DNA from 4 places in the Methylobacterium phyllosphaerae genome. Region 4 is predicted to be linked to each of the others. Evidence: predicted binding sites of a transcription regulator. Region 4 holds the regulator's gene; each other region holds the start of a gene.

Region 1 (7,664 bases), 1.7 Mb from region 4:
CCAGCCACCACGCGGCGGCGCCCCGGGCGTTCAGGCCGAACGGCACCGCGGTGGCCAGCGCGAAGGTCGGATCCTTGGCCATGCCGAGGGTCGCGGGCCCATGGCCCATCTCAACGGTGCCGGCGGCCACGGCGTCGAGCAGCCCGTCGGCCGGCACCGGCTCGCCGGGGCCCTGAACCTGGATCTGGAAGCGCCCGTCGGTGGCCTCGGCGACGATCCGGCTGAGCGCCTCGGGGGCGCCGTACAGGATGTCGAGCGTCTTGGCGTAGGCGGAGGACAGGCGCCAGCGCAATTCCGGGGCACTCTGGGCCCGGGCCGGGGCGGCGAGCGGCCCGGTGAGCGCCGCGGCCGCGCCGAGGCCGGCGGTCAGCACGCTCCGGCGCCGGGTCCCGGCCGAGGGGGATCGCGCGAGGTGAGGTTCGTCCAACGGCATCTCGTCCGAGCAGGTCCGGTCCGACCGGGGCCGGATCGGAGGTCGCAGGTAGCACGTCCGTGCCGGTACTCGAAAGCCGCGGGCGCCGGGGCGGTTCCGTCGCGCCTCGAAACCGGCCTCCGCCCGTGCTAGGCGCCGGGGATGCGAACCGAGCCCGCCGTCACCCTGCACACCGTCTGCGGCCTTGAGGAGCTGGCCGGCCACGGCGCCCGCGGCGTCAGCCACGTCCTGTCGCTGCTCGATCCCGGAACGCCGGAGCCCGAGGCCTTCACCGCCTACGGCGCCCATGCCCGCACGACCCTCCGGTTCCACGATTGCCTCGCCCCGGGCGAAGGCCTCACCCCGCCGGAGCCCGAGCATGTCGGGGCGATCCTCGATTTCGGGCGGCACCTCGACGGCGCCGGCCATCTCCTGGTCCATTGCCATTACGGCCTGTCGCGCTCCACCGCGGCGCTGCTGATGTTGTTCGCGCAGGCCGAGCCCGCCACCCCCGCCGCCGCTCTGGTCGAGCGTCTCCACGCCCTGCGCGAGCCCGCTTGGCCGAATGCGCGCATGATCAGCTTCGCCGACACGATGCTGAATCGGGAGGGACAGCTCAGCGCGGCGGTGCGGCGGCTGCACGCTCTGCAACTGCAGGTCCGCCCGCATCTCGCCGAGCTGCTGCGCGGTCTCGGCCGCGGCGCCGAGGTCGAGGCCGCGCAGGCGCTGTGAGCGGCGGGGCGCTCACTTCCCGGCCGGCGTGAAGCTCCCGTCCTTCCAGACATAGAGCACATAGCCCTGCGCGGTGACGTCGCCCTTGGCGTCGAAGCCGACCGTGCCGAGCACGAGATCGAACCGCTCCGTATGCAACGCCTGCGCGATGGGGCGCGCCTCGGTTGAATGGGCGAAGTTGCCGGCCGCAACCAGGGCCTGCATCGCCGCATACCCGTAGATCGTCGAGCCGGTGGGATCGACGCCCTCGGCCTTGAAGGCCTTCACGACGGCCGCGGCGGCGGGCTGCCGGCTCGGGTCGAGGTAGAAGGTCATCAGCACGCCGTTGCTCGCCGATCCGGCGGTCTTGGCGAAATCCGGCGTGGCGATGGCCGAGGTGCCGAACCATTGCGGCCGGTAGCCCCGGTCCGCGGCGATCTTCACCAAGCGGCCCATCTCGGCGGCGTCGCCGCCATAATAGACGACCTCGATCCCCGCGCCCTTGAGGCGGTCGGCCAGGGCGGAATCGTCGGCGTCGCTGGGCGAGAACGACAGGAACAGCGCCTCGTTCACGCCGATGCGGTTGAGATTGTCCTTCGTGGCGGCGGCGAGGCTGCGGGCGGCGGGCGTCTGGTCCTGGATGAGAGCGATCTTCCGGTCGCGGAACCGCTCGGCCAGAACGGCGGCGGACAGGCGGGCCTGATCGTCGTCGCGCCCGCACACCCGGAAGATCGTCGGCAGCCCCCTGTCGGTGAGCCGCGCCGCCACCGAGGCCGCGGAGATCATCACCACGCCGTTCTGGGCGTAGATGTCGGAGGCGGCGATCGAGGCGTTGGAGCAGACATGGCCGACCACGAGCCGGACGTTGCCGCGCACGAAATGGTTGGCCACCGCCGTGGCGGTGTTGGAATCGCAGGCATCGTCCTGCACGTCGAGGGTGACGGGCTGGCCGTCGAGTCCCCCCATGGCGTTGGCGTCCCGGGCCGCAGCCTCGACCCCCCGCAGCACCTGCTCGCCGACCGCCACGTAGGGCCCCGACCGCGGGACGGCCACGCCGATCACCACGTCGGCCGCCGCAGGAGTGGCCGGCAGGAACGCGAGACACAGGCTCAAGGCGATCAGTGCGCGCCGGAGCGGCCCGTGGGCGGGGACGAAACGTCCGATCTTCATCGGGCTCTTCTGGGCATCCTTGCGCGGCGGGTCAGCGCGACGGCGGATGCGGCTCCGTAGCCCCGATCCCGCCCCGCACCCTGTGCCCATACGCGAGGACGCGGAGAAACGCGATTTTTTTCCGCCGCTGTCCCGTATGCGGACCGCCTCCTACTTGGCGTAGGAGTAGGCCAAGGCGGCGGAGGAGACTGGTCCGGTGACGCCGCTGAAGGCGGTGAGCACCTTCTGGACCTCGGTGAACGGCGCGTTCGACACGTAGATCAGATCGCGGTTGCGCATGCGGAACGCCTGGGAGACGAACAGGCTGTTGGGATCGCGCATGTCGATCCGGTAGACCACCGGCACCAGCGGCGTGCCGAGCAGCCGCGAGCTGGGGCTGAGGCGCCGCACGACGCTGGCCGGCTCGAACCGGAAGATGAACGTCCCGGCCGGGTCGGCGGCGAAGTCCGACAGGCCGCGCGCCTTCGCCAGCGCCTGGGCCAGGGTGATGCCGTCGGCCTGGAACGGCAGCTCGGTGCTGTTGCCCAGCGCGCCCACCGCGATGAAGGTCTGCGGGTCGCGCACCAGGGTGAGCACGTCGTTGGGCCGCAGGTAGATGTTCTCCTTGGGGTTCGACACCACCGTGGTCAGCGGCACGGTCGCGGTCACCGGGCCGCGCGAGAGCCGCACGAAGGTCTCGTTGACCGGCGCGCGGTTGCCGCCGGCGGCGGCGATGACGTCGAGGATGCGGTCGCCGTGGCCCGAGAGCGGCAGGCGGGCGCCGGCGGCGCCCTCGCCGGTGACGGTCACCGCCTGGCTGATCGGCCGGGTGACCGAGACCAGCACCTGCGGCTGGATGGCCTTGCCGGCGAGTTCGTTCTCGATGAGCGCCTGGACGTCCTGGGTGCGGCGGCCGGCGACCTTGATGCGGCCGGCGTAGGGCACCGAGATAGCGCCGTCGCGCCCGACGGGCTGCTCGGGGATGAGGGCGGACTTGGAGCCCGCCGAGAAGCGGTCGGCCACCAGCGGCCCGGAGAACAGGCCGCCCGACCCGGCTTCCCAGATCGAGACCGAGACCATGTCGCCGACGCCGATCACCGGCTCCGAGGAGGGACGGTGGTCGCCGAAGGAGGCGAGCAGGCTGTCCAGCGGCCGGCCGCGCAGGGCCTCGACCACCGAGGGCGTGACGTCGATGATCTCGTAGCGGGCGAGCAGGCCGCCGTCGGCGGTGGCCACCTCCGCCCCCGCCTGGATCGCGCTCGCCGTCGGACCCGCCGCAGGCAGGTACGTGCAGCCCGACATCGCCGTGACGGCGAGCAGGACAAGGGGAAGTTTGCGCATCCAGATGTTGCCCATCGGTATTGCCGAGCCCGTGCCTAGCCCATGGCGGCCCAGGTGTCCGTAGCGGGTGAGCCACACTCCGGCCGGCACGGCCAAGACTGCGAAGTCATCCTCGTTAAGCACAGCTTTTTCGGGGCATAGAGACGACGAATGCCGGGCGTTCGCCCGCGGTCGCAATATCGAGATACAAATCGGGACGTCATCAGCGGCCGCACATTGGCCGCTCCAGCCCAATGGCCAAAAATCCCGCGACCGATCGGCTCAATTTCCCTGCGTGACCGCCGCGGTGATGTCGCCGTAGACGACGCTGACGCGGGACACGTAGTACCGGATGCTGCCGACGGCGACGAGGAAGATCATGCCGCCGAGCAGGGCGTATTCCATTGCCGTGGATCCGTGGACGTCGCGGGCGAACCGTACGGCCTCGGCACGAATCCGATCCGTCAAGCCGAACGCCGTCGGAATCCGCACCGCACGCCGTCCTGCTTCGCCGCCGCCCGGCTCATCCATGGTCGAACGTGCCTTCTCAGTCCCGCTGCCCGCGCGGCCTCACGCGCTGCATGGGGCATAACCTCTCGCCATTGCCGCCGGCTTAACGAGGTGTTCGAAACAGGCCACCTTGTCCATTCCGGCCGGGATACGCCGCCCGGACGTAGACGGCGGCGGGCGCGCCCGGGGGAAACGCGCCCGGCTTGGCTCAGGCGTGGCCAGCCTTATGGCGAAGGTCGTCGATCCGCTTCGAGGCTTCGGCCTTGTCGAGGTCAGGATCGAACGCCGCCGGCTCCTTGGCCTCTTCCGAGAGCGTCTTCAGATAGGAAGCCTGCGCGCCGGTCATCGGCTCGCCGCCAGTCGTCCACTGATCCGGGTCCTTGATCTGGTTCGACACGTCCTTCGGGTCGGTCTTGGGGTTCTCCGTAGCGTCCTGATTTGATCCGGTACCCCGGCCGGCCTTCGGTGTTGCCTTCGCGGTTGTGCTAGCCATGCGACTCATGTTCCCTAAATGTTCGGCGTCTGCGGGGTGAACGCGCCCGGCCGCGCCGCGGTTCCTGCGGGCGCCGCGGCCCGTTTGCATCCCAGGCGATCTTCCCTTCTGGAAACCCGCTCCTATTGATGTGAGGGGCAGCGCCCCGACGCGCCTCGGAGCCAGGGTGGTCCGGATGACGTCCCAATCGGAGCCGGCGCCGGATGCCGGAACGGCCGCCGCCGGTCAGGTGCTCGTTGTCATGGGCGTCTCGGGTTCCGGGAAGAGCACCGTGGCGGCGCTGATCGCCGAGACGCTTGGCTGGATCTTCGTGGACGGCGACAGCTTTCACACGCCGGAGCACGTGGCGAAGATGCATGCGGGCCTCGCCCTCGACGATGCGGATCGCGCGCCCTGGCTGGCCCGGATTGCGACTTGGATCCAGCAGCGCCTCGACGCTGGCGAGTCGGGCGTGGTGGCCTGTTCGGCCCTCCGCCGCGCGTACCGGGACGTTCTCACCCGCGGGAGCCAGCGGGTTCGCCTCGTCTATCTGGACGGCGACCGGACCCTGATCGCGCAGCGCCTCGCCGAGCGGCAGGGCCATTTCATGCCGCCGCGTCTCTTGGACAGCCAGTTTGCGGCCCTGGAGATTCCGGGGGCCGATGAACACCCGATCACGGTCGGCATCCGCGAATCGCCCGAGGCCATTGCCGACCGGGTGGTCGCGGAACTCGCGGCCGAAATGCGCCGGGATACGGTTGGGAAGTGAGCGGATGATTGCAGGATCCGGCAAGGCTTCGGGCATCGCCCTGGTGATCTCGGACGTCGATGGAACCCTGGTGACCGGCGACAAGCGCCTGACCGAGGCGACGGTCACGGCCGTCCGGCGGCTGAGAGCGGCCGGCATCGGCTTCAGCATCGCCTCGGCCCGGCCGCCGATCGGGCTGCGGAACCTGGTCGCCGAACTCGAGCTCGACCTGCCGATGGGGGCGTTCAACGGCGCGAGCGTCGTGCGGCCGGACCTCTCGACCATCGAGGAACGGACCATCCCCGAGGCGGCGGCCCGGTCGGCCCTCGACCGGCTGTTGGCCGAGGGACTGGACGTCTGGGTTTTCGCCGAAGGGGCGTGGTGGCTGCGCGACCCGGAGGGTCCCTATACCGACCTCGAACGCCGCACGATCGGCGCGGAGCCCCGCGTCGTCGCCGATCTCGGCCCACTCATGGGGAGCGCAGCCAAGATCGTCGGCGTCAGCCGCGACCACGCCCATCTGGCAGCCTGCGAAGCCCGGATCGGGGCGGCCCTGGCCGGTCAAGCCACCATCCACCGTTCGCAGAAATACTACCTCGACGTGACGCCACCCCATCTCGACAAGGGGCGATTCGTCACCTGGATGAGCGCGCATCTCGCCATCCCGCCGGAGCGGATCGCCACCTTCGGCGACGCCGGCAACGACCGTCCGATGTTCGCGCAAAGCGGATTCTCCGTGGCGATGGGCAATGCCGAAGCGGCGGTGAAGGCGGCTGCGCGCGCGGTCACCGACAGCAACGACGCGGACGGCTTCGCCCATGGGGTCGAGCGCTTCCTCCTTCCCTGACCGCCCGGCCGCCGCCCCGGGCATCCCTTTGGATCGCCGCGCCGCCGCGTGACGCGCCGCTGTGGCACGCGGATCACAAACGCTCCCGACACCCCGGCCGCCCACAGGCTGCCGAACCGGGGCCGCTTTCCGGCCTCATTTCCCCGTGACCTAGCTTGACCACAGAACAAGCAGCACCGGGTCTCGGAATGCATCGCCTCATCCTGGCCGCCGTCCTCGCGGTCGTGCCCGCAGCCGCCTTCGGGCAGAGCGCGCACGACAATATCGACGCGTTGATCGAGCAGCAGGCCAAGGCGAACGGCGTGCCGGCAAGCTTCGTTCACGCCGTCGTCAAGCGCGAGAGCAACTACAATCCGCGGGCCAAGGGCGGCAGCGCCCTCGGCCTGATGCAGATCAAGCACGCGACTGCACGCAGCCTCGGCTACACCGGCGATGCGGCCGGCCTGTACGATCCCGAAACCAACCTTCGCTACGGCGTAGCCTATCTTGCCGGCGCCTATCGGACCGCCAAGGGCAATCTCGGCCAAGCGTATCAATACTATAACCGCGGCTACTACTACGCAGCCAAGCGCCAGGGCATTTCCACGGAAGTCGCCGCGGTGGTGGCGCCCGTCGCGGCCTCGGCCAGCGCCCTGGCGAGCCTGTTCAGCGGCGGCGCCGCCGAGACCCGGAACACCGCGGCGGCCTCAGCCCTGGCCTACGCGCCCACCGCGGCCGCAGTGGCGGAGGTCCCGACCGAGGCCGTCGAGGTGCCGCTGCCGCCGCGTCGGCCGGCCGCCCTGGCCGGCACCACGATCGAGCTCGCCAGCCTGTCCCTAGATCCCGCCGCGAATTCTGCGGCGACTCCGGCCGCCGCGCAGGCGGCGGCGGTTCCGTCCGTGGAGGTGCCGCTGCCGCCGCGTCGACCCGCGGGTCTCGGGAGCGCCCTGGCGGCGACGGAGGCCGCGCCGGCGCAGATCGCGGAACTCCGGCTCTCGCCACAGGCCACGGCAGCATCCGCTCCGATGTCCCCGGCCGCCGCTTCGGCACCGGCCAACGAGGCGGCGGTCGAGGCGATCGAGGTGCCGCTTCCGCCGCGTCGCCCGTCCCTGCAGATGCTCGCCGCCGCCACGCCGCGCCGCGACCCGGCCGCGGCCCCCGTGCGCGAGGCCACCGCTCTCCCGGTCGAGTAGCTCCGCCATTACGGAGCGGCCGCGCGTCGGGGAACCCGGTGCGGATCGGCCCTCTGCCCACACAAGGATCATGCCCAAGGCTTGACCATCGCACCGTTCCGCAACACATAGGCGCCACGCCAGCAACGTGGTTGGATCGGCACGGACCGAAGCCGCAAAACAGCGGCCGTGCGCGCATGGCGCGCGACGGATCTCAGGGCAGGAACGCCGGTTCAGGCGCGCGAGGTCGGGCATTCTATCGCCCGACGGTACGGTAGGGCGCGATCGATCTCGAAGCGGCAGGCATGCAGGGCACCGACCCTGCTCTCAAGCTGGCAGGAAAG
Region 2 (7,664 bases), on a different replicon from region 4:
CATCTCTGGCGGGAAGCGCCGCCTCAGGATCGTGGCTGCGGGGCTATTGCTGGGCCTGCTCGCTGGTCAACATGCGCCCGCGAACGAGGCGAGAGCTACCTCGCTCGTCGTGCTGCCGATCAAGCTACTCGACACGTCCGGCGAACCGACCGATCAAACTTCGCAGCATGCCGGACGGCTGATCGGCATGGCCGACGAACTGGCAACCGACCTGACCCGTTCAGGGCTGTACCGGGCGACCGTCATCCCGGCCGATCAGCTTCGGAACGGCTGCCCATCCGAGAGCGTCCCGTGCCTGCTGAAATTTGCACAAGCTCAAGGAGCGGACGCGATCTTCATCGGTGTCGTGCACAAGAGCAGCACCCTCATCATGCAGCTATGGGCCCGACTCGTCGACGCCCGGACCGGCAGAGATATCTACACCCGCGACCTCAACTTCCGCGGGGACACTGACGAGGCTTGGCGACGTGCTGAGATGTTCCTCGCCGAGCAGATCCGCGACGGTATGCCGAAGCCTCGTTGAGCTGGGAGGATCATCCGCCCTTCCCTCTCTGTTCGCCTCGACGGCTGCGAACAGCTCGTGGGCTCTACGGGACCACCCCGGCCAAGCCACAGGCGGCCAGACCGGTCACTACGACCGCCAAACCGATCAGTGCCTCCAGACTACCGATCCGCACCCAGAGTCGGCGTCTCAACGGCCTGCTCCCTTCCTGGCGAACTCCCAGATCGGGATACCCCATTGCTGGCCGACTTTGTTCCGGTAGCCGGTGAGCCGCTCGAAGAGGATCCGCTGCGCTTCGACGCCTCGGGCGGGCTCGCTTACCACCATCAGAACACCGCAGAATTCGACGCGCAACGTACCGTGCTCAGGATGGACGGCAAACAGCTCCGGTGCCGTCCAGCCAAGCCGATGCGCTTCAGCACCGAACCGGTCACAGAAGCCGATCGCATTGGCTCGGAGCGCAACCCATCTCGCTGGTGAGAGGTATCGGCAGGGCGAGCCATGTTCGGGCAGATCCTCGAGGACACTGCGCCATACGGCTGCGGCATCGGGGAGCATGGTGGGAGCGAAATCGGAAGCCATACGCCGAGCTACGGCAAGGGGCGCCTTCGCACCATGTCACCTACGTCGCAGTTGCCATTCGCAATCGGCGCTACCCCTCTCAGATGCGCTCCAGGCCTTCTCTAGACAGCCCGGTAGCCCCTTCGCAGTTTGCGCCCTCGGTCCGCCATGCGGCCTCGGCAGCCTGGGCATCGCAAGCAAACTGCTCCGTTCGCGCCCGACCAGGTGTACCGATGCGGCCCAACGGATCTGAAGACGGCTCTCGTCGAAAAGCGATCGGGTGATCGACAGGCTGCAGAAGCGGGCCATCCGCCCCGTGGGTTCGATACGCCGAAGGTGGAGCTCCGGGAGACCTGCAGAGGGAAGGGAACAGGAAGGAGCTACCGCATCGGCCACCAGCCAGTCCTCCAGATCGACCGGCAAAAAAACCGGCAATTTGGCCCCACCGGGTTTGACTTAAACCCCTGGTGTGCTTCACGATCTAACCGGCAAAAAGACCGGCAAAATGTTGACCACTCTCTACGCTATCGAACCCCTGGTCCCCGAGGACCGCCGACAGAAGCTTGAGGACCTGGCTACGGACCTTGTGGATCGTGCTGGCCGACTAGCCGGCCGTGTTCACCCGATCATGCAGGAAAGCCTCGGCGACCTCGTCCGGGCGATGAACTGCTACTACTCCAACCTCATCGAGGGCCACGACACCCATCCAGTCGATATCGATCGCGCACTGGCAGGCGACTTTGCCCACGATCGTGCCCAGCGGAACCTGCAGCTAGAGGCGCGAGCGCACATCGAGGTTCAGCAAATGATCGACCGAGGCCAAGCGCCCGCGCCGGTCGTCTCCGTCGATTTCCTGCTCTGGGTCCATCGAGAGTTCTGTGCCCGGCTGCCGGACGAGCTGCTGTGGGTGGAGAACCGCGAAACGGGCGAGCGCCTACCGGTCGTGCCGGGAGCCCTGCGTGAAACCCATGTCCGCGTTGGCCGGCACATCGCTCCGGAGCCAGCAGAGTTGCCGGCGTTCCTGGAGCGGTTTGTGGCTGCGTACGGCAGCGGCAGCCTCGGACGCCTTCGCCGCATCATCGCCGTCGGTGCTGCCCATCACCGGCTGCTCTGGATCCATCCTTTCCTCGACGGCAACGGCCGGGTGGCGCGGCTGTTCTCATACGCCCTGCTACGCGAACTGAACGTCGGCTCGAGCCTTTGGTCGGTAGCCCGCGGCCTCGCCAGGCAGCAGCAGGCCTACAAGGCAGCTCTGCAGGCCGCAGACGAGCCACGGCGCGGCGATCTAGACGGACGAGGCAATCTCTCCCTCGCAGGGTTGGAGGAGTTCTCCGCTTTCTTCCTCAATGCCTGCTTGGACCAAGTGACGTTCATGGACGCCCTGTTCGAGCCGCAGGAGCTTCTAACCCGGATGGAGATCTGGGCGACCGAGGAGGTGCGCGCGAGGCGTCTACCGAAGGGCAGCTGGCCGCTCCTGCGCGAAGCGGCTCTAGCTGGGGAATTTTCTCGCGGACGGGCTGGCGATCTAACCGGCTACGAGGAGAGGCAGGCTCGGTCGGTACTCAGCAAGCTGATCGGATTGAACCTGCTGGTGTCCAACAGCGAGAAGGGTCCGGTACGGCTGGGATTTCCGATCGGCGTGGTCGAACGCTGGTTCCCGCGCCTTTACCCCCCTCTTGGCTGATCGAGGTCCAGCGCTAACCGCTTCCATAAGGAGCCTTCCTCCCGTTCCTCTAATGACGCTTCAGATAAGTGGATCTGCCTCGATGAGCGCGCCACAAGGTTGCCGCCGAGTCGTTGCGTCCCCACGTGCACACGATGACGTCCAGATGGTTCACTGATCCCGCCGCTGCCGGTCCGGCTCCGATAAATCGCACCTTCACCCCGTTCGAGGAATCGCATTTCACCGCGATACTCGAGTTCGCCCGCAACCCGGCGAATGAGAATTGGGAAAATTTGCGCTGCCTCGACGCGTCGGGGACGGTAGTGCACGACATGTCGGTCGGCGTGAAAGCCGCGCCTTCAACGGACAAGATGGAAGCGGCGATCAAGGCCCGCACGGGCGTGCGGCAGTGGCACAACCATCCATCGGAGGACTCGCTAAGCCATTACGATTGGCAGTTCGCGGCGTGGTCGCCACACATCGAGATCCTTGTGCTGAATAAACGAGAGTCATTCTTCGTTGGACGTATCGTCAAAGAGGACGATAGGTTCAACCACATCTTCCCGTGGCTCTCTCGACTCTCAACGGATCTACATTTTGAAATAGATCGAATCGCGAAGAAACAAAAACTTGACTTTTCCCTGTTCGAGCCGCTCAGCAAGTTGACAGGTCACATCCTAAACACCGCGCTGGCAACGTGCTGTAGTTCGGTCAGATACGCCTATCACCTCAGTCCTGACGATCAGGCGGTCGTCGCAGCTTGTTCATCCCTGAGAATTCTCCAAGACGGCCTGGAATATGCGCGTTTGGCCATAGAGCAGGAGTTCGAGTGCCTACGGCTCTGGAAGACTCTCAAAACCGCCGATGATCGGGCACAGGCTCTGGAGTTCATGCGCAACGTCGGCAGCGAGGGGCGATGACCCTCGTCAGGCGGCCATGACGACCGGCAGCTCGTCGATGCGCGTCGTGTACCGCGGCGAGCGCAGCTCGAACTTGGTGGACCACGTCCGGTCCTTCGTCCATCCCGCCGAGGCTGGAACGACGGCGCCACGCCCGAAGCGACGGTTGCAGGCATCCAATGCCTCCATGAGGCGGCCGCCGATCTCTCGGTCCAGTCCGCCGATGAGCGCGCGCTGTGAGGACTCAAGGGGCATGAGATCGGTGGTGACGATGCCAGCCTTCGAGTAGCGGTAGCCATCCCGCCAGACCTTCCTGACGCCGAACGTAGCCGCCTTCGCCAGGACGAGCGTGTCGCTCGACGCCTCCGGCAGCGTCACGACCGTGGAGATCGAGCGCTGCGGGCGATCGCGGTCGTGCTCGGACGTGTGGAAGAAGACAGTCAGGTGGTCGGTTCCGAGGCCCTCTCTACGAAGCTTTTCGCCAAGGCGCGCGGCGTGCGCGGCCAGCGCCTGCTCCATGGTAGCGAGGTCCTCGACGCGCTCGGAGAACGAGCGCGTGACCGCGCAGCCCTTCCGAGTCGGCGCTACCGTCTCAAGGTCGAGGCAGGGAATGCCACGGAGCTCGTAGACCAGGCGCTCGCCGACGACGGTCAGGAGCTTGCGAGCAGCTCGCGGATCCAAGTCGCGTACGTCGGCGACGCTATCGCAGCCGAGCGCCTCCAGCTTGCGCAGCGTCGACGCCCCCACACCCCAAATCTCACCCGGCGGGATCCGAACCACCCAATGATCGTATACCTGCGGATCCGTCAGATCGCACACGCCACCGAGGTCAGGATGCGTCTTGGCGATATGGTTCGCAAGCTTGGCCAAGGTCTTAGTCGAACCGATGCCGACGCAGGTCGGTACACCAGTCCACCTGTGGACTGTTCCACGCAAATCGCTGGCGAGCTCGAACCGCTCCGCCGGCCGGACGTCGGAGAGATCGAGGAAGCTCTCATCGATCGAGTACACCTCGATCCGCGGGGAGAAGCGTCGGTACACCTCGTTCACGCGGGCGCTCATGTCGCCATAGAGCGCGTAGTTGGAGGAGTAGACCCGAACGCCCTGATCGCGGCAGAGCTGGCGGATCTTGAACCAGGGATCGCCCATCTTGATGCCGACGGCCTTCGCCTCGGCCGTACGCGCGATGGCACAACCGTCGTTGTTGCTCAGAACGATGACCGGTACCCGGGCGAGCTTCGGGTCGAACACCCGCTCGCAGGAGCAATAGAAACTGTTGCCATCGCTGAGGGCATAGGTCCGTTCCACGAAGTCAGGCTCGCCGAGCGGAACGGCGGCGCGGGCTGACGGAGCCCGAAACGACGCCCCAGACCTCGACTACGGCGTCGGGTGAAAGCTCGAACTCGGGGAAACGCGGGTTCGCAAACGCCAGCCGGACACGATGCCCGCGACGGCTCCAGACCTTGAAGCTTCGCTCTCCGTCCACGTCCACAACGACCACGTCACCGTCGGTCGGTGAGAGCGAGCGATCGACGATCGCGATATCCCCGTCGAACAGCTGAGCGAGCAGCATGCTGTCGCCGGCGCCCCGCACCAGGAAGGTGGCGGCGCGATTGGCAATCAGGAGGGACTGCAGATCGATCGCCTGCTCGATGAAATCGTCGGCCGGCGATGGGAAGCCCGCCCGAACCGGTCGCGCGAGCATAGGTAGGGCAGCGGGTAAGCTATACGTGATGACCGCCGGGAGCATGATGGGTCCTCCGCCTCGGGTGAGAACGGAATAAGAACATCCGCGTTCCTGAGGTCAATCGGCCGAGCCTGTGGAAAACTCGGACGACGTGCCATCAGAGGAAGGGGGAACGAGGTTCGGACGCTCTCTATAGGTCGACCTTGAGCTTGCGGGGCGCTGGAGGTGCGGCAGGGGCCGGAGGAGGAGAGACCTCAAGTGAGGGAGTGGCCTGTGAGGGCGCTAGGGGGCCCGAGAACGTCGCGTCTGCCGCCTTCGCGGCTGTGGGACGTGGTGTCTCAGCTGGGGTTGCCGACGCCGCTCCCGTTGTTGGGATTGGCGCAGTCGGAGCCACTGGCGGTCGGCTCGCTTCGACGGAGCTTGGCCGAGCGGCTGCCGGCGGAACGTCCGGAGCGACAACCGGGCCGCTCTCTTGGGGGGTGGGCGAAGGCAGTCCGGCCGAAGCAGCGGGTGCAGACGGCGGTATGGTTGCCCTGATTAGGGGGGCAACCGGAGCTTGAACGGCGACAGGTCCTGAAGGCCGCGCAACCAACCCCGGTGGGTTCAGGAGATGCCGCTGCAGCCGCATTTGATCACGAGCCAAGGCCTTGGCAGGTGTATCGGGCCCGACTTGAGCCATCGCCAGTCCTGGCAGCATCAGGGAACACAGAAGGACACAGCGCGAGAGCATAACCCGAATCCTACAGCGGCAGCCGCATTACATTTTCCAACTTGCTACGGTAGGCCTGTTTTCTACCGCATCCGCAGCAGCCATTTGCTCGCGAAACCGACGCTCCGAGGGAGGCATATCTACCGGCACATGTGATCCGCGGCCCTGCTGCTCGGCACGTCCTTCTTCCTTTCCAGATGCAGAACGATTCCTGGAGACCACGGCAGACGCGTTTGAGCCCCCAACAAGATCGAATTGAATCCGCTCACCCTTATCGTTGCGCTTGAATACTCCGCCTTCTCCCGACTCCTTGTAGGCGATCCATGCTTTATCCATAGACTGCTTAGCGGCATTGACATCATAGCTCAGATCGAAAACTTGCAATCTGATTTTCTCGATCTCCTTGGAATTTTGAGCCGCGTATGGATCTCGTTTCATCATATCAAGCCGATCTGCAGAAATATCCCGCTCACGACAAGCCTTTAGATAATCACGCCGCCGGTCAACATATTCGGCCGATATGGGACGATTGATCTCAGAGCCTCTGTAGTAGTCTGCGAGGCAGGACAATTTCGTGTCGTGGGCATCGAATGAATTGTCACGTTGTGATGCCGCTCTCTGATGCTCGGACTGCCATCCTGGTACGTTGCGCGCGCCCGCCTCTAGGACTCGTGTTTCAAGGGAGAAGTAACGGCTTTCGAGAACCATAGGCTCCGGAGGCGGGATATTTTTGCCAGCCTGAGAAGCTTCAAGGACGGCTTTCTCTCGATCCTTCACTTCCCACTGCGTGCCGTCCGACATAGTCAGCTTGCGCATATGAAACTTGTAGTTTCCATATTGCTCATTATGACGATCTGACATGGAATCAGAAAATTTCTGAGCGCTCTGTGATGCGCGATTGAGCTTGTGAATCTCTTGGTTCAGATCAGATCCTTCAGACAACCCAATACCATTTCGATAGTTTTCCTTCTGAAGCTCAGCGCTGCGTCCGATTTCATCGGCAGCGGCTTTTGAAATCTGCTTCAAAGCATAGGAATATTCAGCTGTATGGCGCTGCCCTGACGACAACCCATTAAGAATTGTTGCAACGCCATGCTGGAGTTCGCGTCGCCTCTCGTCAGTAGGACCGTCTGCACCTTCGCGATCCAACAACCGCAGCGTCCCGCGCACTGCATTCTGGATCGAGCGGTTTTCCCGATCCTTCGTAGAGGGATCTACGAAACGCTGAAAGGCGTCGTGCAGATGCTGATGCGCCGAAGAAGCCACCCCGTCTCTACGTTGGCCATCCTGCACTACGGACGTAACTACAGGAGCCTGTACGGGAAGTTGGGCCGGCCGCGGCGCCTCCGCGCGGCGTTCCGTAGAAGGCCGAACGTGAACTCCGGCAACGGGAGGGCGCATGTCGGCATGCCGTGTCGACGCCGGCTGCCGCTGGGACGTATCCCCTTGATGCACCGGATAGGCCGATCGAAGGTCATCCTGCGGAAGCGTCCCACGGACTGCGTTAGAGGGACGGGGAAGAGATGCCGGTACAGGCCGCGGCAAGCTCTGAGCTTGCTGGCGGGTGCCACCCACCTCAGAATCATCTGCCCTCGCGCTGCGGCGCAATTCCGCAACGAGATCTTCCTGCTTCTGCGCACCTG
Region 3 (7,664 bases), 350 kb from region 4:
CGTACGGGGGCCCAAAAACGAATTGCCTCCGGCGGGCGCTCCGTTATCTCGGGCTGCAACGCCCCGGACGGGGCGGCGAGCGGGAGCAGGACGATGCCGAAGGCGATCCGGGTCTACGAGTACGGCGGCCCCGAGGTGATGCGCTTCGAGGACGTGCCCCTGGCCGAGCCCGGCCCTGGGCAGATCCGCGTCAAGCAGGCCGCCATCGGCGTCAACTTCATCGACATCTACTTCCGCACCGGCGCCTACAAGTCCCCGCACATGCCCTACACCCCCGGCAAGGAGGGCGCCGGCACCGTCACGGCGGTGGGCGAGGGGGTCTCGCAGTTCAAGCCCGGCGACCGGGTCGCCTACGGCTCGGTGGCGGACGGCTGCTACGCCGAGGAGCCGGTGATCCCGGCCTCCGCGGCCGTGCCGATCCCCGAGGGGGTCGACGAGAAGACCGCCGCCGCCATGATGCTCAAGGGCCTGACCGTCGAGTACCTGTTGCACCGGACCTACGCGGTGAAGCCCGGCGACACGATCCTGTGGCAGGCGGCCGCCGGCGGCGTCGGCCTGATCGCCTGCCAGTGGGCCAAGCACCTCGGCGCCACCGTGATCGGCACCGCCGGCAGCCCCGAGAAGGCGGAACTCGCCAAGCAGAACGGCTGCGACCACGTCATCCTCTACCGCGAGGAGGATGTCGCCAAGCGCGTGCGCGAGATCACCGGCGGCAAGGGCGTGCCGGTGGTCTATGACGGCGTCGGGCAGGCGACCCTGATGGGCTCGCTGGACAGCCTCGCGCCGCTCGGCCTCCTGGCGAGCTTCGGCTCGGCCTCGGGGGCGATCACCGGGCTCGACCTCGGCCTGCTGGCCCCGCGCGGCTCGCTCTACGTGACCCGCCCGACGCTGGCGACCTTCACGTCGGACCGCGCCACCCTGGAGGAGGCGGCCGCCCGCCTGTTCAAGGTGGTGCGCGACGGCGCGGTGAAGATCGCGGTGAACGCCACCTACCCGCTGGCCGAGGCGCAGCAGGTCCACCGCGACCTCGCGGGCCGGGAGACCACCGGCTCGATCGTGATGCTGCCCTGAGGCCCGCGACCGTGACGCCCGGCAACGCCGACCTGCTCCTCGTCGTCGACGTGCAGGTCGATTTCCTGCCGGGCGGGGCGCTCCCCGTCCCGGGGGGCGACGCGGTGGTCGAGCCGATCAACGCGCTCCAGCACCGCTTCCGGCATGTGGTGCTGATGCAGGACTGGCACCCGGCGGATCACGTCTCCTTCGCCGAGACCCATCCCGGTCGGGCGCCGTTCGAGACCATCGTGCTGCCCTACGGGCCGCAGGTGCTGTGGCCCCGGCACTGCGTCCAGGGCAGCCGCGGGGCCGCCTTCGCGCCGGGGCTCGCCACCGACCGGGCGAGCCTGGTGGTGCGCAAGGGGCTGGATCCCCGGGTCGACAGCTACTCGGCCTTCCTGGAAGCCGACCGGGCCACGCGCACGGGCCTCGCGGGGGCGCTCAGGGAGCGCGGCATCACCCGCGTCGCCGTGTGCGGCCTCGCCACCGATTTCTGCGTCGCCTGGAGCGCGCTCGACGCCCGCGACGCCGGCTTCGAGGTCCTCGTGGTGGAGGATGCGGTGCGCGGGATCGACGTGGACGGGTCGCTGGCGCAGGCCTGGGCGCGGATGGAGGCGGCGGGCGTCCGCCGGATCGCGGCGGCGCAGATCGGCTGAGCGCCCCCGGGGCGCGGGAGGCGAACCGCCGCATGCCGCGCGGGAGACCGCCCCCGCCCCGACGCGTTGGCCCGACATCGGCATCCGGGCAGGATGCCAGTCAGGAGCCAGCATGTCAGGCAAGCACCCGAAGACCGACACGCCGACGGACGCCGACCTCAAGGGCAATCCCGGGATCGGCACGTCGAAGGGGATGAGCGGCGCCGACCCCGCGGATCTGCAGGCGGATTCGACCTTCGAGGGCGACGTCGACAACGAGACGAAGCGCGACGGCGGCGTCGACCCGGACCACCGGCCGCGCAAGAACGCCTGACCGAGCCGGGGTGACGGCACGCCCGGGCCGGCCCGGCCCGGGCGATCCCGGTCAGCGGGCGCGGGCCGGCGGCTTCGGCCGCTGCGGCGCCGGCCCGGTCGCGAACCCGGCGGACGGGCCGCTCGCCGGGACGTAGAGCTGGGCGGGGCTCGCGGTGTAGCCCAGGAGCTGCGCAGCGTTGGCGGCCCCGAAGGCGGCGGTGCCGTCGGCGCGGGCGGCGCCCACCGGGACGGTCAGCAGGAGCGCGGCGGACAGGGCCAGGACGGCGGGCTTCGACATGGGACGGACCCTTCGGTGCGCGCGGTCCCGGGGAATGCCGGTCCGCGCCGGATGGATCCCATGTGGGCGCGGCCGCGCGGGCCCGGCGTGCGCGACCGCACGACGATCCCGCGTCGCATCAGCGCGGGCCGCGCGACGGCGCTCCGCGACAGGGCCCCGCGACGGGGCGCCGCCCCGCGACGGGGCGCCCCGTCAGAGCGCCAGCCCGAGCTGGAGCGGCGCCTCGGGCGCGTCCTGCGCGAAGCCCGACAGCGACACCCCGATCAGCCGCGCGCTGCGCCGCAGGGGGAACAGGCCGGCGAGCAGGTCGAGGCCGATCCGCTCCAGCGCCGCCCGGTCGGCGACGGGGACGGACAGCGACTTCGCCCGGGTGACCTGGGCGAAATCCGAGAACTTCAGTTTCAGGGTCACGGTCCGGGCGCGCATCCCCTTGGCCTCGGCCCCCGCCCAGACCTTGTCGAACAGCGGCGCCAGCCGGGCGGCCAGGACCTCGAAGGCCGCCGTATCCTCCGAGAAGGTGGTCTCCGCCCCGATCGACTTGCGCACCCGGTGGGCGCGGACCGGCCGCTCGTCGATCCCCCGGGCGACCGCGTGGTAGTAGGCGCCCGCGGAGCCGAAGGTCTCGCGCAGGCGCTCCGGCGTCCAGGCGCGGAGATCCGCCCCGGTCTCGATCCCGAGCCGCTTCATCTTCGCCTCGGTGACCGGACCGACGCCGTGGAACCGGCCGATCGGCAGTTCGGCCACGAAGTCCGGCCCCATGGCGGGGGTGATGACGAACAGGGCGTTCGGCTTCCTGTGGTCGGACGCCACCTTGGCGAGGAACTTGTTGTACGAGACCCCGGCCGAGGCCACGAGCCCGGTGCGCTCCAGGATCTCGGCCCGGATCGCCTTCGCCACGGCCGTCGCCGTCGGCAGGCCCAGGAGGTTCTCGGTGACATCGAGATAGGCCTCGTCGAGGGCCACCGGCTCGATGAGCGGCGTGTGCCGGGCGAAGACCGCGCGGATCTCCTCCGAGACCGCCCGGTAGACCTCGAAGCGCGGCTTCACGAACAGCAGGTCCGGGCAGAGCCGCCGGGCCGTGGCCGACGGCATGGCCGAGCGCACGCCGAACTTGCGCGCCTCGTAGCTCGCCGCCGCCACGACGCCCCGCTCCCGCGAGCCGCCCACCGCCAGGGGCTTGCCGCGCAGGGACGGGTCGTCGCGCTGCTCCACGGAGGCGTAGAACGCGTCCATGTCGATGTGGATGATCTTGCGGAGCGCGACCTCCGGATCCATCGCCGCCTCGGAGATCCGCGGTGAGTTCCTGCTCTGTTCCAAAGACCGCGGTGGGCCGGCGGGGTCAAGCCGCGTCGGAGAGGGCTTCAACAGGAGTCCGGCCCGCGCCCGTCATCGCGAGCGCAGCGAAGACGGGAATAGCCTTACGCCACGCTGCCGTAGAGGTCGTAGGCCTCGGCCCGGTCGATCTTCACGGTGACGATGTCGCCGACCCGCACCGGGCGCCGGAAGGCGGCGTGGACGGTGCCGTCGATCTCCGGCGCGTCGGCCTTGGACCGGCCCCGGGCGACCCCGCCCTCGACGGCATCGACGATGATCGGCAGCCGCTTGCCGACCTTGGCGCGCTGCAGCCGCAGCGCGATGCCGTTCTGCGTCTCCATGAACCGGCGCTTGCGCTCGGCCTTCACCGCCGGCGGCACGAGGTCGCCGAGCGCGTTGGCGGTGGCGCCCGCCACCGGCTCGTACTCGAAGCAGCCGACCCGATCGAGCTTGGCCTCCTGCAGCCAGGCCAGCAGCTCCTCGAACTCGGCCTCGGTCTCGCCGGGGAAGCCGACGATGAAGGTCGAGCGGATCGCGAGGTCCGGGCAGGTCTGCCGCCAGCTCCGGATCCGGTCGAGCTGGCGCTCCTGGTTGCCGGGCCGGCGCATGCGCTTGAGCACCGACGGGCTCGCGTGCTGGAGCGGCATGTCGAGGTAGGGGAGCACCTTGCCCTCGGCCATCAGCGGGATGACCTCGTCCACGTGCGGGTAGGGGTAGACGTAGTGGAGCCGCACCCAGGCCCCGAGCTCGCCGAGCTCCTTGGTCAGGTCGTAGAACTTGGCCCGGACCTGCCGGTCGCGCCACGGGCTCTCGGCGTAGCGGATGTCGACGCCGTAGGCGCTGGTGTCCTGCGAGACGACGAGCAGCTCCTTCACGCCGGCCTTCACCAGCTTCTCGGCCTCGCGCAGCACGTCGGCGGCGGGGCGGCTCACGAGGTTCCCGCGCAGGGACGGGATGATGCAGAAGCTGCAGCGGTTGCTGCACCCCTCCGAGATCTTCAGGTAGGCGTAGTGGCGCGGGGTGAGCTTGATCCCCTGCGGCGGCACGAGGTCGAGGAACGGGTCGTGGGCCGGCGGCACCGCCTCGTGGACGGCGGCCACCACCGACTCGTAGGCCTGCGGCCCGGTCACCGCCAGGAGATCCGGATACTTCTCGCGGATCTCCTCCGGCTGCGCGCCCATGCAGCCGGTGACGATCACCCGGCCGTTCTCCGCCATGGCCTCGCCGATGGCCGAGAGCGACTCCGCCTTGGCCGAATCGAGGAAGCCGCAGGTGTTGACGATCACCACGTCGGCGCCGTCGTGCCGGCGGGCCAGCTCGTAGCCCTCGGCGCGCAGGTGGGTGAGGATCCGCTCGGAATCGACCAGCGCCTTCGGGCAGCCCAGCGACACGAACGAGATCTTGGGGGCCGTGATTTTGGATTCGGCTCCGGGAGCGGGGCCGCGGGGAGCAGGCGTGGCGGTCATGGCATTCGGGTCGGACAGGCCCGGCGCGGGCAACCGAGGATCGGTCGCCCGAAGCGCGAGGACGGGAATTCGGGATCGCGGTTCCTATACAAGCTCCCGCGCCGCCGCGCGAGACCGGCCGCCGCAGGGGTGACCGGACCGGCGCGCGCCGCTGACGCAGAACCGGAAACCTGGCTGTTTGACCAGGACTTTGCGCGCCTGCCCTGACATCCCACATGAAGCCGCGGGGACGCGGTCTGCGTCGGAAGCACGCCCTGTCTGCCCCCCGGGGCGGTCCCTGCGTGCAACTGCCGCTTCCCCCGCGGCATCGCCTGTGCGACGGCAGCGTGACAGGATCTGCCCCGCCCTCGCCCAGGACAACAGCCCGAACCCGGTCATGTGGACCCGAGAGATCCCCTTCATCGATCCCGTCGCGGCGGCGGCCCGGCTGCGCGCCCTGCCCGGGCTCGCCTTCCTCGACAGTGCCATGCGGCACGACTCCCTGGGTCGCCATTCGATCGTGGCCGCCGAGCCGTTCGCACGCTTCCGCTACCGCGACGGGCACGCGACCCTCGACGGAAATCCGGTGCCGGGCGGTCCCTTCGCGGCTCTGCGGGCGTGCCTCGCGCCGTACCGGATCGAACCGGACGCCGAAGAACCCTTCCCCGGCGGGGCGATCGGCTATCTGGCCTATGACCTCGGGGCATCGCTGGAACGGGTGGCGCCGCCGGCCCGGCGGGCGGGGCTCACCGACGACATCGCCCTGAACTTCTACGACACGGCCCTGGTGATCGATCACGCCGCGGGCACCTGCCGGCTCGTCGCCACGGGGTTCCCGGAGACCGCACCGGCCCAGCGGCAGGCCCGCGCGGAGGCGCGGCTCGCCCGATTCGCCGACCGGCTCGGCGGCGCGGAGATCCCGAGCGCGGCCGCCGCCGGAGCGCCGGAGCCGCTCACATGGCGCTCGAACTTCGACCGACAAACCTATGAAGAGGCTGTCGAAAAGGTCCGCGCCTACATCCGGGCGGGCGACATCTACCAAGCCAACATCGCCCAGCGTTTCACCGCCGATCTCCCGGCCGGCTTCGATCCGTTCGCCCTCTACCGGCGGCTGCGCGCCACCAACCCGGCGACCTTCGGCGCCTATCTGGAGCTGGAGGGCCTGACCGTCGCCTCGTCCTCGCCCGAGCGGTTCATCCGCCTCGACGGCCGTCACGTGGAGACCCGGCCGATCAAGGGCACCGCCCGCCGCGCGGATAACCCCTCGGACGACCCGGCGGCCGACCGGGCGGCGGCCGAGGCGCTCCAGGCCAGCGTCAAGGAGCGGGCCGAGAACGTCATGATCGTCGACCTGCTGCGCAACGATCTGTCCCGGGTCTGCGCGCCGGGCAGCGTCGCCGTGCCGACGCTCTGCGGCCTGGAGACCTACGCCAACGTCCACCATCTGGTGTCGGTGGTGACCGGAGAGCTCCGCGACGGGCTCGACGCCCTCGACCTCCTGGAAGGGACCTTCCCGGGGGGCTCGATCACCGGCGCCCCGAAGATCCGCGCCATGGACATCATCACCGAGATCGAGGGCGACGCCCGGGAACTCTATTGCGGCGCCATCGGCCGGATCGGCTTCGACGGGGCGCTCGATACCGCGATCGCGATCCGCACGGTGTTCATGGACGACCGACAGGCGGTCCTGCAGGCCGGGGGCGGGGTGACCCTGCTGTCGGAGCCCGGCCCGGAATACGACGAGACCCTCGCCAAGGCCGCCCGCGTCTTCGAGGCCTTCGCATGATCCTCGTCCTCGACAACTACGATTCCTTCGTCTTCAACGTCGTCCGCTACCTGGAGGAGCTGGGCGAGGAGGTCCGGGTCGTGCGCAACGACGCCCTGGACGTCGCCGGCATCCGGGCGCTGGCCCCCGAGGCCCTGGTGGTCTCGCCCGGCCCCTGCACCCCGGCGGAGGCCGGCATCTCCCTGCCGGCGATCCGGGAGCTGTCGGGGGCGGTGCCGATCCTCGGCGTCTGCCTCGGCCACCAGGCGATCGGCGCGGCCTTCGGCGGCACGGTGGCGCGGGCGCAGCGGCCCCTGCACGGGCAGATGACGCCGATCGCCCATACGGGCGAGCGGCTGTTTTCCGGGCTGCCGGCGCCGATGCCGGTGGGGCGCTACCACTCGCTCGTGGTGACCCCCGGCCCCGAGATGGAGAAGCACCTCTCCGTCGACGCGGTCTCGCAGGAGGGGGAGGTGATGGCCCTGTCGCACCGGACCCACCCGACCTACGGCATCCAGTTCCACCCGGAATCGGTCCTGACCGAGGGCGGCCACGCCCTGTTCGCCAATTTTCTGGGGCTGGCCCGGGCCTGGCGGGAGGGACAGCGCGATGCTGTGGCGTGACGGCGCCCTCGTCGCGGGGACGACCGCGCCACTGGACCTCACCGACCGCGGCCTGACGCTGGGCGACGGCCTGTTCGACACGGCGCTGGCGCTGGGCGGCCGGGTCGCCTTCGCGGAGGCCCACATCGCCCGGCTCGTGACCTCCGCGGACGCGCTGGGGATCCCCGCCGCGCCGGACCGGATCCGGGAGGCCATGCGGGCGCTGGCCGGCGCGGG
Region 4 (7,664 bases):
TGGTCCCCCATTGCGCGCTCCTCTGGCCGATCAAGAAGATCGCGGCCGGCTTCGCCATGGTCGGCGTCACCGCCTACTGCGCCTTTTCGGGCTGGGACATCGCCGCCGAGCGCTCGCTGATCATGACCCTGATCATGCTGGGCGCGATCTTGGTGGACCGGCCCGCCCTGTCGATGCGCAACCTCGCCCTCGCGGCGCTGATCGCCCTGGCCCGGGAGCCGGAGGGCCTGCTCGGCCCGAGCTTCCAGATGTCCTTCGGCGCCGTGGCCGGGCTGATCGCCTGCGCGCGGCTGATCGACGGGCGGCTGTTCGTGCGCCCCGGGGCGGGCCGGCTCGGTCGGCTCGTCGGCACCGGCCTCTCGGCGGTCACCGGGACTCTGGCCACGACCCTGGTGGCGCAGGTCGCGACCGCACCCTTCGCCACCTACCATTTCCAGACGATCCAGCCCTTCGGCCTCGTCGGCAACGCCCTGACCCTGCCGCTCGTCTCCCTCGTGGTGATGCCCTCCGCGGTGATCGGGATCCTCGCCTATCCCTTCGCCCTCGACCGCCCGATCTGGTGGCTGATGGGTCAGGCGGTGGGGGGCATGCTCGCCGTCTCCCAGTGGATCGCCGGGTTCGAGCGGGCCATCGTGGTCGTGCCGGCCTTCGGCACCGCGGCGCTGTTCCTGCTGACCGCGGGCCTGCTGCTCGCGACGTTACCGGCCTCCCGCCTGCGCTGGCTCGCCGTGCCGCCGATCCTGCTTGGACTCGTCGTCGCGGCCCGACCCGACCGCTACGACCTCTATGTCGATCGGCAGGGCGCGGGAGCCGCGGTGCGGGGGCCGGACGGACGGCTTGCGGCCCTCGGCAGTCCGTCCGGCTTCGTCCTCGAACAATGGCTGAAGGCGGACGGCGACGGACGGGGAGCCGGGGGACTGATCGTCCGATCGGGCGGCGGCCGCTGTGACCGGCTCGGATGCACCGCGCGCCTGCCGGACGGACGGGCGGTCGCCCTGGTCCGGGACCGGCGGGCCTTCCCGGAGGATTGCGCCCGCGCCGCGGTGCTGATCACGGGCCTCGTGGCCCCTCCGACCTGCACCAGCCCCCTGGTGATCGACCGGCGCGTCCTGTCCGCCCAGGGCGCCGTCGCCCTCAGGTCCGAAGGCGAGAGCTTCGTCGCCCATCACGCCCGGGCCGATGGCCGCGCCGTGCCCTGGCGACCACGCTCGGGACACGGGTCGGTGCCGCCACAACCGGTCACCGCGCCCTCCGCGGAGGCCCGCGCCTCTGACGACGGGGCGACAACGCCTCCGGAAACCGATGCGTCGGGCGGGGACCTCGCCCCCGGCGACGCGCCGGCCGAGCCGCTTCAGTAGCGGCGGACGAGGCTGACGAGGCGGCCCTGGATCCGGACCCGGTCGGGCCCGAGGACACGCGTCTCGTAGGCCGGGTTGGCGGCCTCCAGGGCGATCGAGGAGCCGCGGCGGCGCAGACGCTTGAGCGTCGCCTCCTCGTCGTCGATCAGCGCCACGATGATGTCGCCGGTATTGGCCGTGTCCTGCTTGCGGATCACCACGAGGTCGCCGTCGAGGATGCCGGCCTCGACCATCGAGTCGCCGCGCACCTCCAGGGCGTAGTGCTCGCCGCCGGCCACGAAGTCCGGCGACAGGGTGATGGCATGGCTCTGGTTCTGGATCGCCGAGACCGGCGTACCGGCGGCGATCCGGCCCATCACCGGGATCGAAATGGCACGACCGGCGTCGTCGATCATCCGTGTGCTGGCCGGGGCCGGCGGATGCTTGGACTTGCCGCCCTCGACCACGCTCGGGGTGAAACGGCGCGGCTCGGCCGGGGCCGAAGATGGGGCCGAAGATGGGGCCGTCTGGCTCAGGCTCTCGGGGATGCGGATCACCTCGATGGCGCGCGCCCGATTCGGCAGGCGCCGGAGGAAGCCGCGCTCCTCCAGGGCCGTGATCAGCCGGTGGATGCCGGATTTCGACTTGAGGTCGAGGGCATCCTTCATCTCGTCGAAGGACGGCGGGACGCCGCATTCCTGCATCCGGCTCTGGATGAAACGCAGGAGGTCCAGCTGCTTGCGCGTGAGCATCGAAGGGGGACTCGCGGCTTGGCAGACCGCCCCGTGACGGTCTCTGAAACAAATCACGAACAGGTTAAACGTTCCGCAAGTGTTCCGCAAGGGCGGCACCGCTACGCTTGGCGCGTCGCTCCGCGCTCGCGGGAGCAAGGTCGAGAAACGCATTGACGGCGCAAGCGGAGCCGTTTCAATGCACCGCGGCGCCCCGCCGGGAAGGCGGCGGATCCGGGCCGCGGGCTGGGACCCTCTTGGGATGACGAGGATGCGACGACCCGCAGCTCTGCTGCCCCTCGGCCTCGCCGCCCTCGGCCTCGCCGGCTGCACCACCGGGTTCTCCTACATCTCGCGGAACTACGTGGCGCTCACCCCCCAGGTGGTGACGATCGGCTGCAAGGAGCCCTACGAGGTCTACGACAACCGGCAGATGCGCCGGATGCTGATCGTCTCGAACGCCCTGCGCGAATATACCGGCTGCAACCTGAGCGAGGCCCGGATCGATCCGGAGCCGGACGCCACCCGGGTGAAGCGCTTCCGCACCGCCGCCCGGGCCTATCTCGACGAGACCGTGCGCGAGGATTGCCGGATCACCGGCGAGACCGTGTTCGATCCGCTGAAGACCGAGTTCGCCTACGCCTGCGACACGCCGATCGAGAAGCGCGGCACCGTGGTCCCCCGCCTGCCGGGCCGCAATCCCGGTCTCGCCCGCTGACCGACCGGCGGCGCGCGGTCAGGCGCCCGGCTTCGGGAAGGTCCGTTCCGCCGCGTCGCCGGCGGCGGCGAGCAGGGCGCGGGCGAAGGCCCGGGCTTCCGCCCGGTCGAGAACGATCGCGGCGGTGACCGGCGCGCCGCCGAGGTCGGCCAGGGCGAGTTCCAGGCGCACCCCGTCGGGCACGGCGGTCGCCTGCAGGCTCCAGCCGGAGCCCCGATCCGTGCTCTCCGCCATCACATGTTCCTCCCGCCTGCCCCGGGAAAACGCCGCAGGCGCCCGCCGGAACCGCCCGTGCGCGGGACTGTTCCCGAGCCGTGCCCAGCGCTTCCCTGCCTCGCCTGTCCGCTTACCTCAAGGCCGCAGGCCCCGGACTCGTGGTGATGCTGGCCGATACGGATGTCGGAAGCCTCATCACGGCGGCCCAGAGCGGGGCGCGCTGGGGCTATTCGCTCCTGCTCCTCCAGATCCTGCTGGTGCCGATCCTGTACGTCGTCCAGGAGCTGACGGTGCGGCTCGGGACCGCCACCGGACGCGGCCACGGCGCGCTGATCCGGGAGCGCTACGGGCCGGCCTGGGCCTGGATCTCGTACGGCGGCCTCGTGGTCGCCGGCATCGGCGCCATCGTCACGGAATTCTCCGGCATCGCCGGCATCGGGGACCTGTTCGGGGTGCCGCGGCTCGTGAGCCTCGGCCTGCCGGCCTGCCTGCTCCTGGGGCTCGTCTTCACCGGGAGCTACCGGCGCGTCGAGGTCGTGGCGATCGTGGTCGGCCTGTTCGAGCTGGTCTTCGTCGGGCTCGCCGTCGCGGCGCGGCCGAACCTGCCCGAGATCGTCGCCTCCTTCGGGCACATGCCGCTGGGCGACGGCCAGTTCCGGGTGCTGATCGCGGCCAATATCGGCGCGGTGATCATGCCGTGGATGATCTTCTACCAGCAGTCGGCGATCGTCGATAAGGGCCTGGGCTGGGAGCACGCGCGGCGCTCGCGGCTCGACACACTCGTGGGTGCGGTGGTCTCGCAATGCGTGATGGGCGCGATCCTCGTCGCCGCCGCCGCCACGATCGGCAAGGCCGGGCAGGGCAGCGCGAAGGGGCTGGAGACCGTCGGCGATCTCGCGGGCGCCTTCACGCCGGCCCTGGGGCCGTGGCTCGGGCAGGTGGTGTTCGGGGTGGGCATCATCGCGGCGGCCTTCGTGGCGCTCAACGTCGTGGCCCTGGCGCTGGCCTGGGGGTTTGGCGACGTGACCGGCCGGCCGCACTCCCTGGAGCAGTCGCCCCGGGAGGCTCCGGCCTTCTACGGCGCCTTCGCGCTCGCGGTCGCGACCGGCGCGGTCGCCGTGCAGCTCGTGCCGGATCTCGTGGCGCTCAACATCGCCGTGGAGGTGATGAACGCGCTGCTCCTGCCCCTGGCGCTCGGCCTGCTGATCCTCCTCGCCACCCGGGCCCTGCCCGAGGGGCAGCGCGTGGCGGGCGTCTACAAGGGGGTGGTCTACGCGGTGTCGGGGATCACGATCGCGTTCGCGATGGTCGGCGTCCTGGACGGGGTGGGCCTGCTCTGACGCGATTGACGCGGGGCCTCCGATGATGTCTCCCGCGGGCTCCGATCAGGTGGAGTTCGAACATGCAAGAGATCTGGTTCCGCACGGGCGAGGCCACGGTGCTGGCGGCCGAGGGCCAGTACACCGACGCCATGCCGGAGGTGCTGATCGGCTCGGTGCGCGGTCCGGTCGGCCAGGCCTTCGCGTCGATGATGGGGCAGGTCCAGGGCCACACGCGGATGTTCGTGGTCCGCGACCTCAACCAGCTCGTGCGCCCCGCCACGATGATGACCACCAAGGTCACGATCCACACGGCCGAGTATGCCGAGCTCCTCGGCGGCGTGGTCCAGGCCGCCACCGGCGACGCGATCGTGGACTGCATCATCGAGGGCATCCTGCCCAAGGACGGGCTCGACGAGCTGTGCATGATCATCATGATCTGGCTCGATCAGCGCTGCGCCGAGGACGACAACCTCGACCAGAAGGACCTCTACCGGACCAACTACGAGGCGACGAAGCTCGCCATCGCCCGCGCCCTCAAGGGCGAGCCGACGGTGGACGAGCTGATCGCCAACCGGAAGACCGTGAAGCACTACGCCCTGGACGGCGTGATCGAGTACTGATCGGCCCCTTCGCGCGCATCCTGCCGGGGTCGATATCGCATCACCCCGGCGGGATGCGCCCCACCGAGCACAGGGTCCGCATCGCGGTGCTGCCCGGGTCGGTGTAGCAGGAGGCAGACCAGCCGTTCTGCTGGATGAACGACTTGCGCCGCTCCGACAGCGCGGTCCGGTAGGCGCTGGCGATGATCGGCTCGACGGTCGCGGCCGGCTCGCCGACCAGGATCTCGGAGGCCACCGACAGGTCGCGGAAGAAGGTCGCCGAGGGGGCGGGCTCGGCCGAGGTCGCCTGCACGATCGGCTCGGCCCGGCAGGTCACGTCGAACTTGATCGGACCGGCCATGCGGATGTCGATGCTGGGGCCCGCCCGCTTGCCGACCTTGCCGCCGATGGCGCCGGCGATCTGGCGGGTGAGGTCGTCGCAGCTGTCGGCCCGGGCGGCCTCCGCCCAGAGGGGGAGGGCCGCGCAGGCGGCGAGGCAGGCGGCGAGGAGGAGGCGCGGAACGGCGAAGCTCGACATGGCCGCACTCTACGCGCGGCGCGGGGCCTGTCGAGGGGCGTTCCTCAGTGGAAATCCCGGCTGCGATACACGCGCCGATCCGGGGGCACGCCGAAATCCGTGTTCTCGGGGGGCAGCTTCATCCCGGCCTCGCGCAGATCGCGCAGGGACGCGGTGAGATCGCGAAACCCCTCGGCCACGAGATGGACCACCCCGTCCGCCCGCTGGATCCGGCCGCGCACGGCGAGGAACCGGGCCTGCATGGCGATCCGGCGGTTGGCCTCGAACACCGTCTTCCAGACGATCACGTTGGCGATACCGGTCTCGTCCTCCAAGGTCAGGAACACCACGCCCTTGGCGGTGCCGGGCCGCTGGCGGATCAGCACGAGGCCCGCCACCGTGACCCGCGCCCCCTGGGGCAAGGCGGGATCGAGATGCGCCCGGGCCGGGATCGCGCCGATCCGGGCGAGCCGCCCCCGGAAGAAGGCGACCGGGTGCCCCTGCAGCGACAGGCCGGTGGCGGCGTAATCCTCGGCCACCGCCTCGGACGGGGCCAGGGACGGCAGGTCCACGGCCGGCTCGTGCCGGAACAGTCCGTCATCGGCGTGCCAGGCGAAGAGCGGCAGGGGCGCGTCGAGGAGATGGGCCCGGCGCGCGCTCGGGTCGGCCTTGGCGGCCTTGCGCGCCGAGGTCCCCTCCAGGGTGCGGACCATCCAGAGGGCGGCGCGCCGGTCGAGGCCCAGCGAGCGGAACGCGTCCGCCTCGGCCAGCCGCTCCAGGGTGTTGCGGGGCAGGGCGAGGGCGGCCTGCAGGCCCTCGATGCTGGCATAGCCGTTGGCCCGCAGCCGCACGAGCCGGCGCATGGCGGCCTCGGGCAGGCCGCGCACCACCCGCAGGCCGATCCGCACGGCGTGCAGCGCGGGATTTCCGGCCGGCTCCAGGGTGCAGTCCCAGTCGCTGGCGTTGACGCAGACGCCCCGCACCTCGACCCCGTGGGCGCGGGCGTCGCGCACGAGCTGGGCCGGCTGGTAGAAGCCCATGGGCTGGGCGTTGAGGATCGCGGCCAGGAAGACGTCGGGGTGCCGGCACTTCATCCAGGCCGAGGCGTAGACGAGGAGCGCGAAGCTCGCCGCGTGGCTCTCCGGGAATCCGTAGGTGGAGAAGCCGCGGATCTGCGCGAAGCAGCGCTCGGCGAAGTCCTGCGGGTAGCCCCGCCGGGTCATGCCGCCGACGAACTTGTCCGCGAAGCCGCCGATCGAGCCGACATGGCTGAAGGTCGCCATCGCCCGGCGCAGGCCGTCGGCCTCGGCCGGGGTGAAGCCCGCCGCCGTGATGGCGATCTGCATGGCGTGCTCCTGGAACAGCGGCACCCCGTAGGTCTTCTGCAGGACCTCCTTCAGTTCGTCCGCCGGCCCGTGGTCCGGGTGCGGGGCGGGGTACTCCACCGGGTCGATCCCGGAGCGGCGCCGCAGATAGGGATGGACCATGTCGCCCTGGATGGGACCGGGGCGCACGATCGCCACCTGCACGACGAGGTCGTAGAATTCCTTGGGCTTCAGGCGCGGCAGCATCGACATCTGCGCCCGGCTCTCGACCTGGAACACGCCGACGGAATCGGCCTTCGCCAGCATCGCGTAGGTGGCGGGATCCTCCTGCGGCAGGTCGGCCAGCGTCTCGTAGAAGGTATTGTGGTCCTTCTCCAGAAACGCGAGGCCGCGCTTGAGGCAGGTCAGCATGCCGAGCGCCAGAACGTCGACCTTCATCAGGCCGATCGCGTCGATGTCGTCCTTGTCCCACTCGATGAAGGTGCGGTCCGCCATGGCGCCGTTGCCCACCGGCACGGTTTCGTCGAGGCGCCCGCGGGTCAGCACGAAGCCGCCGACATGCTGGGACAGGTGGCGGGGGAAGCCGATCAGCTGATGGGCGAGGTCGAGCGCCTGCCGGATCGCCGGGTTCCCCGGATCGAGGCCGGCCTCGCGCACATGCTGGTCCGGCATCCCGGTGCCCCAGGAGCCCCAGACCGTGTCGGCGATCGCCGCGGTCACGTCCTCGGTGAGCCCGAGGACCTTGCCGACCTCGCGGATCGCCATGCGCGGACGGTAGTGGATCACCGTGGCGCAGAGGGCGGCCCGCTCCCGGCCGTAGCGGGCATAGAGGTACTGGATCACCTCCTCGCGGCGCTCGTGCTCGAAATCGACGTCGATGTCGGGGGGCTCGCCCCGGT

Evidence for each region. Region 4 encodes LexA, which represses DNA repair genes until DNA is damaged. Its sites were predicted from a motif close to TGTTCNNNNTGTGTTCNG; they were not measured.
Region 1: MCBMB27_RS15710 (DUF3072 domain-containing protein) is a predicted target of LexA. The motif match lies at 4,604-4,621, and genes of this name have one in related genera.
Region 2: MCBMB27_RS28180 (LexA family protein) is a predicted target of LexA. The motif match lies at 5,397-5,414, and genes of this name have one in related genera.
Region 3: dinB (DNA polymerase IV) is a predicted target of LexA. The motif match lies at 3,600-3,617, and genes of this name have one in related genera.

The regions. Positions count from the first base shown of each region.
Region 1 covers NZ_CP015367.1:3,463,077-3,470,740, forward strand. Annotated here, with positions in the region: gene MCBMB27_RS15685 (TRAP transporter substrate-binding protein) at 1-427, opposite strand, end outside; gene MCBMB27_RS15690 (tyrosine phosphatase family protein) at 575-1,144, shown strand; gene MCBMB27_RS15695 (branched-chain amino acid ABC transporter substrate-binding protein) at 1,157-2,293, opposite strand; gene MCBMB27_RS15700 (polysaccharide biosynthesis/export family protein) at 2,444-3,613, opposite strand; gene MCBMB27_RS15705 (hypothetical protein) at 3,875-4,123, opposite strand; gene MCBMB27_RS15710 (DUF3072 domain-containing protein) at 4,311-4,595, opposite strand; gene MCBMB27_RS15715 (gluconokinase) at 4,771-5,343, shown strand; gene MCBMB27_RS15720 (Cof-type HAD-IIB family hydrolase) at 5,348-6,169, shown strand; gene MCBMB27_RS15725 (lytic transglycosylase domain-containing protein) at 6,358-7,341, shown strand; gene MCBMB27_RS15730 (helix-turn-helix transcriptional regulator) at 7,574-7,664, shown strand, end outside.
Region 2 covers NZ_CP015368.1:104,297-111,960, forward strand. Annotated here, with positions in the region: gene MCBMB27_RS28160 (DUF2380 domain-containing protein) at 1-523, shown strand, start outside; gene MCBMB27_RS30945 (hypothetical protein) at 740-982, shown strand; gene MCBMB27_RS28170 (Fic family protein) at 1,569-2,747, shown strand; gene MCBMB27_RS29970 (hypothetical protein) at 2,882-3,646, shown strand; gene MCBMB27_RS28175 (Y-family DNA polymerase) at 3,653-4,933, opposite strand; gene MCBMB27_RS28180 (LexA family protein) at 4,938-5,375, opposite strand; gene MCBMB27_RS29975 (hypothetical protein) at 6,070-7,287, opposite strand; gene MCBMB27_RS28185 (hypothetical protein) at 7,576-7,664, shown strand, end outside.
Region 3 covers NZ_CP015367.1:1,385,163-1,392,826, reverse strand. Annotated here, with positions in the region: gene MCBMB27_RS06050 (quinone oxidoreductase family protein) at 94-1,071, shown strand; gene pncA (bifunctional nicotinamidase/pyrazinamidase) at 1,083-1,709, shown strand; gene MCBMB27_RS06040 (hypothetical protein) at 1,822-2,022, shown strand; gene MCBMB27_RS06035 (hypothetical protein) at 2,074-2,301, opposite strand; gene dinB (DNA polymerase IV) at 2,494-3,576, opposite strand; gene rimO (30S ribosomal protein S12 methylthiotransferase RimO) at 3,720-5,081, opposite strand; gene pabB (aminodeoxychorismate synthase component I) at 5,458-6,846, shown strand; gene MCBMB27_RS06015 (anthranilate synthase component II) at 6,843-7,448, shown strand; gene MCBMB27_RS06010 (aminotransferase class IV) at 7,435-7,664, shown strand, end outside.
Region 4 covers NZ_CP015367.1:1,733,963-1,741,626, reverse strand. Annotated here, with positions in the region: gene MCBMB27_RS07675 (ComEC/Rec2 family competence protein) at 1-1,358, shown strand, start outside; gene lexA (transcriptional repressor LexA) at 1,352-2,089, opposite strand; gene MCBMB27_RS07665 (hypothetical protein) at 2,340-2,786, shown strand; gene MCBMB27_RS07660 (hypothetical protein) at 2,805-3,020, opposite strand; gene MCBMB27_RS07655 (NRAMP family divalent metal transporter) at 3,101-4,342, shown strand; gene fae (formaldehyde-activating enzyme) at 4,405-4,944, shown strand; gene MCBMB27_RS07645 (hypothetical protein) at 4,985-5,461, opposite strand; gene MCBMB27_RS07640 (error-prone DNA polymerase) at 5,506-7,664, opposite strand, start outside.